Regions from separate parts of the Streptomyces sp. NPDC051636 genome, predicted to be linked through region 1. Evidence: riboswitches for the same ligand, from Rfam matches in the RefSeq annotation. Region 1 holds a riboswitch; each other region holds the start of a gene.
What was found. Region 1 has a riboswitch for thiamine pyrophosphate ahead of thiC (phosphomethylpyrimidine synthase ThiC). Riboswitches for the same ligand answer to the same signal wherever they lie in the genome.
Positions count from the first base shown of each region.

Region 2: linked by a shared signal. The riboswitch ahead of thiO (glycine oxidase ThiO) and the one ahead of thiC (phosphomethylpyrimidine synthase ThiC) in region 1 are both predicted to bind thiamine pyrophosphate.
Region 3: linked by a shared signal. The riboswitch ahead of ACIBBH_RS14035 (thiamine ABC transporter substrate binding subunit) and the one ahead of thiC (phosphomethylpyrimidine synthase ThiC) in region 1 are both predicted to bind thiamine pyrophosphate.

Region 1 covers NZ_JBITDA010000005.1:178,450-183,293, forward strand. Annotated here, with positions in the region: gene ACIBBH_RS12455 (YibE/F family protein) at 34-1,491, opposite strand; TPP riboswitch at 1,563-1,752, shown strand; gene thiC (phosphomethylpyrimidine synthase ThiC) at 1,745-3,541, shown strand; gene ACIBBH_RS12465 (hypothetical protein) at 3,673-4,539, opposite strand; gene ACIBBH_RS12470 (metallophosphoesterase family protein) at 4,720-4,844, opposite strand, start outside.
Region 2 covers NZ_JBITDA010000001.1:340,078-344,921, reverse strand. Annotated here, with positions in the region: gene metF (methylenetetrahydrofolate reductase [NAD(P)H]) at 1-140, opposite strand, end outside; gene thiE (thiamine phosphate synthase) at 245-901, opposite strand; gene ACIBBH_RS01645 (Rv2175c family DNA-binding protein) at 1,162-1,527, opposite strand; gene ACIBBH_RS01640 (NAD(P)/FAD-dependent oxidoreductase) at 1,606-2,835, opposite strand; gene ACIBBH_RS01635 (hypothetical protein) at 2,868-3,230, opposite strand; TPP riboswitch at 3,270-3,380, shown strand; gene thiO (glycine oxidase ThiO) at 3,378-4,538, shown strand; gene thiS (sulfur carrier protein ThiS) at 4,535-4,747, shown strand; gene ACIBBH_RS01620 (thiazole synthase) at 4,750-4,844, shown strand, end outside.
Region 3 covers NZ_JBITDA010000006.1:132,979-137,822, reverse strand. Annotated here, with positions in the region: gene ACIBBH_RS14055 (phosphatidate cytidylyltransferase) at 1-108, shown strand, start outside; gene ACIBBH_RS14050 (hypothetical protein) at 379-852, shown strand; gene ACIBBH_RS14045 (hypothetical protein) at 1,284-1,469, opposite strand; gene rlmN (23S rRNA (adenine(2503)-C(2))-methyltransferase RlmN) at 1,677-2,783, shown strand; TPP riboswitch at 2,826-2,933, shown strand; gene ACIBBH_RS14035 (thiamine ABC transporter substrate binding subunit) at 3,014-4,096, shown strand; gene ACIBBH_RS14030 (ABC transporter permease) at 4,153-4,844, shown strand, end outside.

The sequences.
Region 1 (4,844 bases):
TTCTCCGTGGACGGAGAAGGTGCTGACGCAGCGTCACCGCTTCCGGCGCCGGCCCCGGCCGCCGCGTGCCGGAGCCGCCAGGGCCCCGGTGGCCGCGGCCGGCTCCTGCCCCGGGCGGTCGGCCGACACCACCAGAGCGGCGAGGGCCGTGGTGACCGGTACCGAGGCGACCAGGCCGATCGAGCCCACCAGCGTGCGCACGATCTCCTCCGCCACCAGCTCGCTGTTGGCGACCGTGCCCACGCTGCTCTGCGCGATGGAGAACAGCAGCAGCAGCGGCAGCGCGGCACCCGCGTAGGCCAGCACGAGTGTGTTGACCACGGAGGCGATATGGTCGCGGCCGATGCGGATGCCCGCGCGGTACAGCCCGCGCCAGCCCATCGCCGGATTGGCCTCGTGCAGTTCCCAGACGGCCGACGTCTGCGTCACCGTCACGTCGTCCAGGACACCGAGCGAACCGATGATGACGCCGGCGAGCAGCAGACCGCTCATGTCGATCGACGGATACAGGCCGTGGATCAGACCGGTGTTGTCGTCGGTGTTGCCGGTGAGTGCGGCCCAGCCGATGAACAGCTTGCCGAGGACGCCGATCAGTGACAGCGAGATCAGGGTGCCGAGGACCGCCACCGACGTGCGGGCCGACAGGCCGTGGCACATGTAGAGCGCGATCAGCATGATGGCGCTGGAGCCGACGACCGCCACGATCAGCGGGTTCGACCCTTGCAGAATCGCGGGCAGGATGAAGAAGTTGAGGACCAGGAAGCTGATGGCCAGCGCGACCAGCGCCATGAAACCGCGCATCCGCCCGACGACCACGACGGCGAGTGCGAAGATCCCGGCGAGCAGTGCCATCGGCAGGCGCCGGTTGACGTCGGTGACCGAGTACTGGAGGTCCCTCGGCGCCGAGGGCTCGTAGGCGACCACGACCTTCTCGCCCTGGTGCAACTGCCGCGACTGGTCCGGCTGCACGATCTCGGTGAACGTACGGCCCTTGTCCTTGCCGGTGTCGACCCGGACCGTCGCCTTCTTGCAGCTGCCGTTCGCCTCCTGCTGCGCGGAGCTCCCCTCGGCGGTGGAGGTGTCGCCGGTCGGGGTGTCCCCGGAGGCGTTCACCGACTTGCAGCTGACCTCGACGACCTTGGTGACCGTCGCCTGCTGTGTCTGCCGGTCGAAGCCGACCCCGGTGCGCTCGTGCGACGGGGCTCCGCCGGGCCAGAGGACCGCGAGCCCGACCACGACCGCCGCGGTGAACGGGATCAGGATCGCCGCGATGACCTTGCGCAGGTGCTTGGAGACCGGGGTGGCGGGTCCGTGGCTGTGACCGTGCGCGTGTCCGTGCCCGCCACCACCTCCGCCATCGGCGCCCGGGCCGTGCCCATGCCCGTGGTCGTGCCCGTCACCGGCACCGTGGCCGGATCCTGAGCCGTCGCCGGAACCGTGTCGGCGGGGCGGCTCGGGGGGCGGGTACGGAGACTGGTGCGTCGTGGTCACCGCCCGATCATCGCAAGAACGGCAGAGGCCCACTGTTCACCGCGCCACAAATAACGCTAGCGTGGAGGCACCTTTGCACACGCGGGAGCTCGGAGCACCGGGCTGAGAGGGCGCTGACCTCCGTCTTCGCGATGTTTCACGTGGAACGTCACTTGACTTGAGTGATGTTTCACAGGAAACGCCGACGGACGGATGCCGCTGCGTCGACCGCCGAACCTGTTACCGGGTAATGCCGGCGTAGGGAGTAGGTCTCATGACCAACAAGGACGCACGCACGCCTGCCTCCACGCAGAACGCGACGAACGGCTCGTCGAACGGGGAGGCCGGGAAGTCCATCGGCTGGCACAAGGGGTACGTCGAGGGCTCGCGCCCCGACCTGCGGGTGCCGGTCCGTCAGGTGCATCTCACCAACGGGCAGTCGGTCACGCTGTACGACACCTCCGGCCCGTACACCGATCCGCTGGTCGACACCGACGTCCGCAGGGGCCTGCCGCCGCTGCGGGAGAGCTGGATCATCGCCCGCGGCGACACCGAGGAGTACGCGGGTCGTCCCGTCCGTCCCGAGGACGACGGGATCAAGCACACCTCGCCCCGGGGTGGCCTGCGCAACCTCGACGCGGTCTTCCCCGGACGGCCGCGCCAGCCGCGCAGGGGCCGGGACGGCACGGCGGTCACCCAGCTCGCCTACGCCCGTCGCGGCGAGATCACGCCCGAGATGGAGTTCGTGGCCCTGAGGGAGAACGTCTCTCCGGAGGTCGTTCGCGAGGAGATCGCGGCGGGCCGGGCCGTACTGCCCGCCAACGTCAACCACCCGGAGATCGAGCCGATGATCATCGGCAAGCGGTTCCTGGTGAAGGTCAACGCCAACATCGGCAACTCGGCGGTGACGTCCTCCATCGAGGAGGAGGTCGAGAAGATGACCTGGGCGACCCGGTGGGGCGCCGACACGGTCATGGACCTCTCCACCGGCCGCAACATCCACACCACCCGCGAGTGGGTGCTGCGCAACTCCCCCGTTCCCATCGGCACCGTGCCGCTCTACCAGGCCCTGGAGAAGGTAGACGGCAAGGCCGAGGAACTGACCTGGGACATCTACAGGGACACAGTAATCGAACAGGCCGAGCAGGGCGTGGACTACATGACCGTCCACGCCGGCGTGCGCTTGGCATACGTTCCGCTGACCGCCAACCGCAAGACCGGCATCGTCTCGCGAGGCGGCTCGATCATGGCTGCCTGGTGCCTGGCGCACCACAAGGAGTCGTTCCTGTACGAGAACTTCGAGGAGCTCTGCGAGATCCTCGCCGCCTACGACGTCACGTACTCGCTCGGCGACGGCCTCAGGCCGGGTTCGATCGCGGACGCCAACGACGAGGCGCAGTTCGCGGAACTGCGCACGCTCGGGGAACTCAACCGGATCGCGAAGCGTTTCCACGTACAGACCATGATCGAGGGCCCGGGACATGTTCCGATGCACAAGATCAAGGAGAACATCGACCTTCAGCAGGAGATCTGCGATGAAGCTCCGTTCTATACGCTCGGCCCGCTGACCACGGACGTCGCGCCTGCGTACGATCACATCACCTCCGGCATCGGTGCCGCGATGATCGCCTGGTGGGGCACGGCCATGCTTTGCTACGTCACGCCCAAGGAGCACCTGGGCCTGCCCAACCGTGACGACGTCAAGACCGGCGTCATCACCTACAAGATCGCCGCCCACGCAGCCGACCTCGCCAAGGGCCACCCAGGTGCGCAGGAGTGGGACGACGCGCTGTCCGACGCGCGCTTCGAGTTCCGGTGGGAGGACCAGTTCAACCTCGCCCTGGACCCGGACACGGCACGGGAGTTCCACGACGAGACGCTTCCGGCCGAACCCGCCAAGACGGCCCACTTCTGTTCCATGTGCGGGCCGAAGTTCTGCAGTATGAAAATCTCGCAGGACATCCGGCGCGAACACGGTGGCGGCCAGGCCGAGATCGAGGAGGGCATGGCGCAGAAGTCGAAGGAGTTCGCGGCAAGCGGGAACCGGGTGTACCTGCCGATCGCGGACTGAACGTGCCGAGGGGGCACGGTCCGGTGTGCCCCCTCGCTCGCTGTTGTGGTGACGGCGCCCAGGTCTGCGTCTCTTCTGGCGAGCCGACGTGCGCGTCCGGCTTGCGCCCCCGCCGGGGCGCAAGCCGGGGGTCATTCCGGCTGGTGCTCCGGGCCCCCGAAGTCCGGGCTCGTGTAGTCCGGGCTGGTGAAGCTGGGGCGCGGGCCCGGGGCCGAGCCGTCGTCGGGGCTGCTGAAGCCCGGGCGGTCGTAGCCGAGACGCGGCATGCGGCCGGTGGGTGTCGGCGGGGCCGTGCGGTGCAGTGCGGCCGTGCCGGGGTCGGCGAGCGCCTCTCGCAGGAACGGCAGGATGCCGCGGTCCAGCAGGGCCTCGCGCCAGGCCTCCCTGGCGCGGGCCACTTCCTGGTTCGCCTCCCCATCGGGTCCGTCCGTGAGCGAGGGGTTGTTGCGCAGGGCGGTCAGGAGCAGACCGACGGCGGCGACCAGGATCGCGGCCGCCGTCATGGCGCCGAACACCCAGCCTGTGGTGATCATCGTCTGGGCGAAGGCGGGTGCCGGGTCGAGCATCTTCAGGATGTAGCCGACGAGCAGGAAAATCGCCGCGGCCGTGCCGGCGAGGACGGGGGCAAGGACCGCGACGACGGCGACGGCGCCCGCGCCTGTGGTCTCGGCTGCCTCGCCGAGGGAGGCGGCGAGCCCTATCGCGTCCGCGCCCGGTTCCGCGGATTCGGACGCGGGGACGGAGGACGGGGTGGAAGGCGCCGGCCGGCGCAGTTCCTCGCGGACCTTCACGTAGTGCTGGTACTCGGTCGCCGCGGCCGCCGTGATGAGTGCGGTGGCGTTGAGCGCCATGGTGCGCAGTTGTTCGGGGTTGAGCCGCTGTCCGACGGCGGCCAGTTCCGGGCGGTGTGGTGCGGAGCGCAGCGCCTCATCGAGGATCCGCTCGTATTCCTGGCGGTCCTCGCTCAGCAGGTGCTGCGGAACGCTGTTCATGTGCATCCCCCGATGCTCCGTAGGGCTTGGGGCTCGCACGTCGACGAGCCGTCGGGCAGAAACGGAGGGGAGCCTGCTACGGATAAGCCGATGGTAGAGCCGCGACGGCGCGCGGTGACAGGGGGTTGCCGGAAATTGGGTGTCTGCCTGCGCGAACGCCGCCGGGGGAGCCTGCCCGGAGAACGCTCAGCTGCCCAGGGGCAGTTGCTGGACCAGCAGCTTCCCGGCCATGGTCACTCCGCCGTCCATCGCGATGGCCAGCCCGTCGGCGTAGACGTGCGGTCCCTCGACCACGGGGCGGCTGTCCTCGT
Region 2 (4,844 bases), on a different contig from region 1:
AGCGCGTTCCAGAGGTTCCGCTCGCCCTGGGGGGTCTTGGGCGCGTAGAACTCGAAGGAGTACGTCGTCTTGCCGGTGCCGAGGATGTCACGCACCGTACGCGCGCGATCGGTCCTGGTGGATGCGGTTCCGAGGGCCATACCCGCAGGTTAGCCACGGGTGGCCGGTCCCCCAACCAGACATAGGAAATTTGCCCGAATTGTCCGTTCGTTGTCCATCCCTTGGACAGCGAACCGGACAGGCGCTACGCCTGCCGCAGCCGCTTGGCGAACTCCGCCGCCGCGGCCGCGGGGTCCGGGGCCTGCGTGATCGCCCGTACGACGACCACCCGGCGGGCGCCCGCGTCCAGGACCTCGTCGAGGTTGCCGAGGTCGATGCCGCCGATGGCGAACCAGGGGCGGTCGGTGCCCAGGGCGGCGGTGTGCCGGACCAGGTCGAGGCCGGGGGCGTGGCGGCCCGGCTTGGTGGGGGTCGGCCAGCACGGCCCGGTGCAGAAGTAGTCCACGCCCTCCTGGACGGCGGCCGCCTCCGCCTCGGCCTCGGCGTGGGTGGAACGGCCTATGAGCACGTCGTCGCCGAGGATCGCGCGGGCCGCGGGGACCGGGAGGTCGCCCTGGCCGAGGTGGAGTACGTCGGAGGCGGCGGCGTGGGCGACGTCCGCGCGGTCGTTGACCGCGAGCAGCTTGCCGTGCCGGGCGCAGGCGTCGGCGAAGACCGCCAGGTGCTCCAGTTCCTCGGCCGCCTCCAAGCCCTTGTCCCGCAGCTGCACGATGTCGACACCAGCGGCCAGCACCGCGTCCAGGAACCCGGCCAGGTCGCCCTGCCGCCTGCGGGCGTCCGTGCACAGGTAGAGCCGGGCGTCGGCGAGGCGGGCGCGGGCGGTGGCGGCGGTGTCGGACATGCGTGGGTCCCCCCGTTGTCGGTGCGATGTCGGCGGCGTACGGGCACGTGGCGGCACGGCGGCCGGGCGGGGCGGTCTCCGGCTCCGCGACCTCGCGGCCACGCTCGGAGACGGCCCCGGCCATGCGCCGGGACCCTACCGGTGTCCCGGTACCGGCCCGGCCCCCGCCGTGAGGGCGTACGAGGCCGTGGCCGACCACGGGCCGGGGCCCGTGCGCCTCGGCCCGTACGCCGGACGGTGTTCGGTTCAGGCTGTCCGGATCACACGGCGAGCGCCTGGGCGCGGCGCTTCACCTCCGTGCCGCGATTCTCGCTCAGGGCCTGCGCGGGGGTACCGGGCAGGCTCGGGTCGGGAGTGAAGAGCCACTCCAGCATCTCTTCGTCCGTGAAGCCGTCGTCCCGCAGCAGTGTCAGGGTCCCGGACAGGCCCTTGACGACCTTGTCCCCGTCGATGAAGGCGGCGGGGACGTGCAGCGCCCGGTTCTCACCACGGCGTACGGCGATGAGCTGGCCGTCCTTGACCAACTGCCGCACACGTGTCACCTCGACGCCGAGCTTTTCGGCGATGTCGGGGAGGGTGAGCCAGGCGGGGACGAGAGCATCGATCTTGGCGTCAATCTCGGTCACGGGAACTAGCCTGCCATCTGCCACTGACAGGAGGAAGTCAGGACGGTCCGCAGGGGAGGTCGTGGCAGCCCCGCGGCCCTACGCCGTGGCGTCCTTCAGCGGTCTCGCCGGGTCCGCCAGCGCGTCCGGCCGCATGGGTGTCCCCGCCTCGATCAGCCGCCGTCCCTGTGCCAGGTCCCTCGGGCGCCCCACGGCGAGCAGGGCGACCAGCCGGTCCTGTTTCAGCCAGCAGACCGTCCACGCCGGGCCGGCCGGGTCGCCGCGCCAGAGGGTGCGGTCGGCCGCGCCGTGGTGGCCGGCGTACTGGACGAAGCGGCCGAACTGCTCGGACCAGAAGTACGGCACCGGGTCGTAGACCGCGGGAGTCTCGCCGATGATGTTCGCGGCGACCGTGCGCGGGCCCTGGAGGGCGTTGTCCCAGTGGTGGACGAGCAGCCGCTCCCCGTACCGACGGGAGGGGAAGGAGGCGCAGTCGCCGACCGCGTACACGTCCGGGACGCAGGTGCGCAGGTGCTCGTCGGCCACCACCTCGCCCTGCGCGCCGAGCTCGATGCCGGAGCCTGCCAGCCACGCCGTGGCGGGGCGGGCGCCGATGCCGACGACGACGGCGCCCGCGGGCAGCCGCGAGCCGTCGTCGAGCACCACCGCGCCGGGCTCGACCCGCTCCACGCGCGCGTGGGTGCGCAGCACGGCGCCGCTGTCGGCGTACCAGGACGCCATCGGAGCGGCCACCTCGGGCGGCAGCGCGCCCGCGAGCGGACGGTCCGCCGCCTCCACCACGGTCACCGCGCAGCCCGCCTCGCGGGCGGCCGTGGCGAACTCGGCGCCGATCCAGCCCGCGCCGACGACCACGATGTCGTGCTGCCGGGCGAGCACGGGCCGCAGCCGTTCGGCGTCGTCGAGGGTGCGCAGCAGATGCACGCCGGGCACGCCCTCCGCGCCGGGCAGCCGGATCGGTTCGGCGCCGGTGGCCAGGACCAGGACGTCGTACGGCACGGGCCCGGCCTCGGTGTCCAGCTCGTGCTCGCCGGGGCGCACGCCCAGCACCTCGCGCCCGAGCCGCAGTTCGATGCCGAGCGCCTCGAAGTCGACGTCGAAGGCGGAGCCCTCGGCCTTGCCGAGCAGCACGGCCTTGGACAGCGGCGGCCGGTCGTACGGCTGGTGGGGTTCGGCGCCGATCAGCGTCACGGTGCCCTGGAAGCCCTGTTCGCGCAGGGCGACCGCGGTCTGCACCCCGGCCATGCCCGCGCCGACGACGACCACGCGCCGTGCCCGTGACGTGCCCTGTTCCCGCGTCTGCTCGCTCACCCGATCACCATAGACAACTGCCTGATTGTCAGTCAGGGGGCGTGCTCGGTGGCCTGCTCCACAACACTCTCCACCACGCTCGTCCCGGAGCCCGGCTGCGACTCCCACTCCCAGGTCTCCTCCAGCCGCACCCGGCCGTCGGGCAGGCCGACGGCCGTCGACCGGCAGTGCCCCGAGGACGTGGTCCCGTCCCGCTTCAGCTGCACGTACCGGAAGTCCAGCCGGTCCCCGTCCCGGGTGCCCACCAGATACCCGCGTACGACGTCGCCGCCCGCGTACTCGGCCCAGATCTCGCCGTCCTTCTCGTGGTACGTGAACCGGGTGCGCGTACCCACCTGACCTGGGGCCTGGTCCGCGACCGGGGCGAGGATCATTCCGTCGAGCGAACGGGCCATGAGGGGAGGCTCCCTTACAAGTGAGATGCTCTGTAAGGTACAAGCACTCGCGGGAGCCCGGACGACCGGGCTGAGAGGGAGGCTGGCGGCCTCCGACCGTACGAACCTGATCCGGGTCATGCCGGCGAAGGGAGGGGCTGGACGCCCATGTCGTCACGTACGTCAGACGTCCTCGTCATCGGGGGCGGGATCATCGGCCTGGTCACGGCCTGGCGCGCCGCGCAGCGCGGGCTGGCCACGGCCGTGGTGGACCCCGAGCCGGGCGGCGGGGCCGCGCAGGTCGCGGCCGGAATGCTGGCCGCCGTCACGGAGCTGCACTACGGCGAGCAGACGCTGCTCGGCCTGAACGTGGCGTCGGCCCGCCGCTATCCGGACTTCGCGGCCGAGCTGACCGAGCTCACCGGCCTGGACCTCGGCTACCGCAGGTGTGGCACGCTCGCGGTCGCGCTGGACGCCGACGACCGCGCCCACCTGCGGGAACTGCACGCCCTGCAGCACCGCTCGGGTCTGGAGTCCGAGTGGCTGTCCGGGCGCGAGTGCCGTCGGCTCGAGCCGATGCTCGCGCCGGGCGTGCGCGGCGGGCTGCGGGTGGACGGCGACCACCAGATCGACCCGCGCCGGCTGGCGGCAGCGCTGGTCGCCGCGTGCGAGCGGGCGGGCGTCGTCTTCCACCGCGCGTGGGCGGAGCGTTTCCGCGTGGTACGGGACCGCGCCGCCGGCGTCACCACGGCCGACGGCACCGAGCTGGGCGCCGGCCAGGTGGTGCTGGCCGCCGGGAGCCTGAGCGGGCGGCTCGCGGGCGTGCCCGAGGACCTGCTGCCGCCGGTGCGGCCGGTGAAGGGGCAGGTGGTACGGCTGACGGTGCCCGAGCGCTACGCGCCGTTCCTGAGCCGGACCGTACGGGCCGTGGTGCGCGGCAGCCACGTCTATCTGGTGCCCCGGGAGAACGGCGAGCTGGTCGTCGGGGCCACCAGCGAGGAGCTGGGCTGGGACACCACGGTGACCGCGGGCGGGGTCTACCAGTTGCTGCGCGACGCGCACGAGCTGGTCCCGGGCATCACCGAGCTGCCGCTCGCCGAGACTCGGGCCGGGCTGCGCCCCGGCTCCCCCGACAACGCGCCGCTGCTCGGTCCGACCGGCCTGGACGGGCTGCTGCTGGCCACCGGGCACTACCGCAACGGCGTGCTGCTCACGCCGGTCACCGGCGACGCCCTGGCGCACGCGCTGACCACCGGTGAACTGCCGGAGGAAGCACGCCCCTTCACCCCGAAGCGCTTCGGCACGGCCCGCACGGAACAGCCCGCATGAACGGCTCGGTCACCATCACCGTCAACGGGGAGCTCCGGCAGGTCGCCCCGGGAACCGCTCTCGACACGCTCGTGAAGTCCCTCACCGCGGCGCCGCGCGGAGTGGCCGCCGCGCTCAACGAAACCGTCGTCCCGCGCGCGCAGTGGCCGTCCACGGCCCTGGCCGAGGGCGACCGCGTCGAAATCCTCACCGCCGTCCAAGGAGGCTGACCATGGCCGACGACCCCTTCGTCCTCGGTGGTACGTCCTTCACGTCCCGCCTGATCATGGGTACGGGCGGCGCGCCCAGCCTCGACGTGCTGGAGCG
Region 3 (4,844 bases), on a different contig from region 1:
GGCACGCTGCTCCCGGGCCACGGCGGCATCATGGACCGGCTGGACTCGCTGCTGCCCACGGCTCCGGTGGTGTGGCTGCTGATGGTGATCTTCGTGGGATCCAGCTGACGACCACGCTGACGATTCCGCCCGGGCATCCCGAAACCACCCCTTGCGACCATATGATCACCGCGCCGTGATCCGTGTCCGGGAGGGGTGGGCGCATGTGGAGGCGTAGGCGTGCTGAACGCGAGCAGGAGGCGGTCGAGGCGCTCGCGGGGAGCCTGAGGTCCACGATCGAGTCCGCCGACGAGGCGCATCAGGGATTCCTGGAGATGCCGGGAGCAACTGGCGCGGGAATTCGCGGAGATCGCCGTACTCCTCGGCCACCGCGACGGGATGCCCGTCGACGCGATCCGCGGACAGACCGACGTGGCCGAGCGGATCCGCACGGACGTCGACGGGACGTCCCAGCAGTACGCCGAGACCCGGGCGCTGCTCGTCGGCAAGGACGAGAACGACCTCGACGAGATCATGCCGGTGCTCGAGGAACTCGTGGCTCAGGCCCAGGGCATGGCGGAGATCGGGGAGTCGTTCGCCGGCCTCAGCGAGTCGATGACGGACCTGCGGGAGAAGCCCCAACGCCTGCGCCAGGACCTGGTCCCCCTGCGCGAGCGGGTCCACGCCGCCTTCCATGCCGCCCAGGACGAGCTGACCGCGGCCGACGGCGCACCCGGCTGGTTCGGCTGGCAGGCGGACCTCGCCGGCCTCGGCGACCGGCTCACCGCCCTCGACGAGGGCCGGGTCGTCCCGACCCGGAGCGCAAGGTCACCGACCACTACTGCGAACTGGAGCGCGACACTGGTCACCTGACACCGCCCGCACGGCAGCTGGCTCGTGATCGACCTGATAAGGATGAGGCCAGACCTCAAAGCCTGCATCCACCAGGGGTGCCGTCCCAATCCGATGGACGGCACCCTGTCGGGCCTCGATCATGAAGCCTCCACCGACCAGGTCGGCTAACCTCGCTCATCGTGCCGCCTGTCTTTGAACGGCGTTTCCATGCCCCTGTAGGAATAGAGGATCGGCTGCAGGCTCGCCGGGCGAAGGGATGGGGGAGCGTGCCCCTCCCGTGCCCGTTCGAGCGGGAAATCACGGGGAACACCGGGCGACCACGGTACGGGGACATGCCGACGGCCCCCGACCGATCCACCAGGTCAGGGCCGTTCGCTCAGGCGGTGGGTGTGGGATTTGAACCCACGGTGGCTCGCGCCACGACGGTTTTCAAGATCGCGTCCATTGGGTCACGAGTAGAAGTTCGCCCAGTACTCCTCGTGACTCTTGGTGAAGTCAGCCGGACGTTCCCGTCGCAGCACCTCGTAGCGTGCGACGTAGGCGTCGAGGGCTTCATGCAGAGAGCAGCCGAGGTGATCACGTAGCGTCTTCAGCCCGAGGATGATCCGCCCTGCGACGATTGCGACGTCGGCCACGCCTGCATCCGTCTCGCTATCGCCAGGACCCATAGCGTGATCACACCCCACCTCCGCAGCCAGGTCAAGGCGTTGTCCCGCGCCCTCTCCGGGCCGTCTCCGGGCCGTCCGAGGTGAATCAGTGGCGACGGACGACGACCGCCGGCGACAGGTGTCCGGACCGGCAGCCGCAGGTCACCGAAGTCGATCTGCGACACTGGTACCACCATGCCCAAGCCCGGAGAACTCACTTTCGTCGCCCCCCGCGGAGCCAAGACGCCCCCGCGGCACCTCGCCGACCTCACGCCCGCCGAGCGCAAGGAAGCCGTCGCCGCGGCCGGTGAGAAGCCGTTTCGCGCCAAGCAGCTCTCGCAGCACTACTTCGCGCGGTACGCGCACGAACCGGAGCAGTGGACCGACATCCCCGCCGGTTCGCGGGCCAAGCTGCGGGAGGCGCTGTTCCCGGAGCTGATGACGGTCGTGCGGCATCTGTCGACCGACGAGGGGACCACCCGCAAGACGCTGTGGCGGTTGTTCGACGGGACGCTCGTCGAGTCGGTGCTGATGCGGTATCCGGACCGGGTGACGATGTGCATCAGCTCGCAGGCGGGGTGCGGGATGAACTGCCCGTTCTGCGCGACCGGGCAGGCCGGTCTGGACCGGAACCTGTCCACCGCGGAGATCGTGCACCAGATCGTGGACGGCATGCGGGCCCTGCGGGACGGCGAGGTCCCCGGCGGGCCGGCGCGGCTGTCCAACATCGTCTTCATGGGCATGGGCGAGCCCCTCGCCAACTACAAGCGGGTCGTCGGCGCCATCCGCGCCCTGACCGACCCGGAGCCGGACGGGCTCGGGTTGTCGCAGCGCGGGATCACCGTGTCCACCGTCGGGCTCGTCCCGGCGATCCACCGGTTCGCCGACGAGGGCTTCAAGTGCCGCCTCGCCATCTCGCTGCACGCGCCCGACGACGAGCTGCGCGACACCCTGGTGCCGGTGAACACGCGCTGGAAGGTGCGCGAGGTGCTGGACGCCGGGTTCGAGTACACCGCGAGGTCCGGCCGGCGGCTGTCCATCGAGTACGCGCTGATCCGGGACATCAACGACCAGGCCTGGCGCGGCGACCGGCTCGGGCGGCTGCTCAAGGGAAGGCCCGTGCACGTCAACCTCATCCCGCTGAACCCGACGCCGGGGTCGAAGTGGACCGCCTCCCGGCCGGAGGACGAGAAGGCCTTCGTCGAGGCGATCGCCGCCCACGGCGTGCCCGTCACCATCCGGGACACCCGCGGGCAGGAGATCGACGGAGCCTGTGGTCAGCTGGCGGCCACCGAGCGGTAGTCTGAGCCCGTCAGTACAACTTCATACAAGCCATGCATCTGCACATTCCGACAGGGGAGCGCCACAGCGCTGAGAGTGCGGCACCAAGGCCGCAGACCCTCTGAACCTCGCCCAGGTCATTCTGGGTAGGAAGTTCGGTCATCACTCGAGCTGTTGCGCCCTGCCCGGGATTCCGCGAAAGGTCTCCCGGGCAGGGCCGCGTCTCTTCCTGGTCATCCCAGGAGGAATCTGTGAACAACAAGACGTTCGTGGCCGCGGCGATCACGCTCGGCCTGGTCACGCTGTCCGCGTGCGGGTCGACCCACGCGAAGGACTCGACGGACTCGGCGGACTCCAAGACCGTCACCCTTGTCAGCCACGACTCGTGGGCCGTCTCGAAGAACGTGCTCAAGGACTTCGAGAAGTCCTCCGGCTACACGGTCAAGGTCCTCAAGGACGGCGACGCCGGCCAGGCCGTCAACAAGGCCATTCTGACCAAGGACAACCCGCAGGGCGACGTCTTCTTCGGCGTCGACAACACCCTGCTGTCCCGCGCCCTCGACAACGGGTTGTTCCAGTCGTACGAGGCCAAGGGCCTGGACACGGTCGGCGCCGCGTACCGGCTCGACAAGAGCGGGCACCGGGTCACCCCGGTCGACTACGGCGACATCTGCGTCAACTACGACAAGGCGTACTTCAGCAAGCACAGGCTGAACCCGCCGCAGTCCTTCGACGACCTGGTCAAGCCGGAGTACAAGAACCTCCTCGTCACCGAGAACGCCTCCACCTCCTCGCCCGGCCTGGGCTTCCTGCTCGGCACCGCGGCGAAGTACGGCGACGGCAGCTGGCAGGACTACTGGAAGAAGCTGAAGGCCAACGGAGTGAAGGTCGTCGACGGCTGGGAGCAGGCGTACGACGAGGAGTTCTCCGGGTCGGCCGGCGGCAAGAAGGCCAAGGGCGACCGCCCGCTCGTCGTGTCGTACGCCTCCTCGCCGCCCGCCGAGGTCGTCTTCGCCGACCCGAAGCCGAGCACGGCGCCCACCGGGGTCGCGTACGGCACCTGCTTCCGGCAGATCGAGTTCGCCGGGCTGCTGAGCAACGCGGGGAACACCAAGGGCGGCAAGGCGTTCATCGACTTCCTCGTCTCCAAGGAGTTCCAGGAGGACATGCCGCTCAACATGTTCGTCTACCCGGTGGTCCAGGGCGCGAAGGTGCCCGCCGAGTTCACCGAGTACGGGCCGGCCGCCAAGGACCCCGAGACCATGGCCCCCGACAGGATCGCCGCCAATCGTGATCAGTGGGTCAAGTCGTGGACGTCGCTCGTACTGAAGTAGCCCCCCGCAAGGGCGGTACGAGAAGCCGTACGGGAAACGCGGCGCGGCTCGCCCTGATGGCCGGGCCCGTCGCGTTCTTCGCCGTCTTCTTCGCCTACCCCGTCGCCGCGATCGTGGCCCGGGGACTGAAGGCCGGCGGCGCCTGGCGGTTCGGGCGGGTCTGGGACGTGCTCGCCCAGTCCGACATCCGGCATGTCCTGTGGTTCACCACCTGGCAGGCCCTCGCCTCCACCGCGCTCACCCTGCTCGTCGCGCTGCCCGGCGCGTACGTCTTCGCCCGCCTCGACTTCCCCGGCAAGCAGGTCCTGAGGGCGGTGGTCACGGTGCCCTTCGTACTGCCCACGGTCGTCGTCGGCACGGCGTTCCTGGCGCTGGTGGGGCGCGGCGGGCTGCTCGACGAGCTGTGGGGCGTACGGCTGGACACCACCGTGTGGGCGATCCTGCTCGCGCACGTCTTCTTCAACTACGCGGTCGTCGTACGGACGGTGGGCGGGCTGTGGGGGCAGCTCGACCCGCGCCAGGAGGAGGCCGCGCGGATGCTCGGCGCCTCGCCGGCGAGAGCCTGGTGCAGGGTCACGCTCCCGGCGCTCGCGCCCGCCGTGGCCGCCGCGGCGCTGATGGTCTTCCTGTTCACCTTCACCTCCTTCGGTGTGGTGCAGATCCTCGGCGGTCCCACCTTCGCCACGCTCGAGGTCGAGATATACCGGCAGACCTCCGAGATCTTCGACCTGTCCACGGCGGCCGTCCT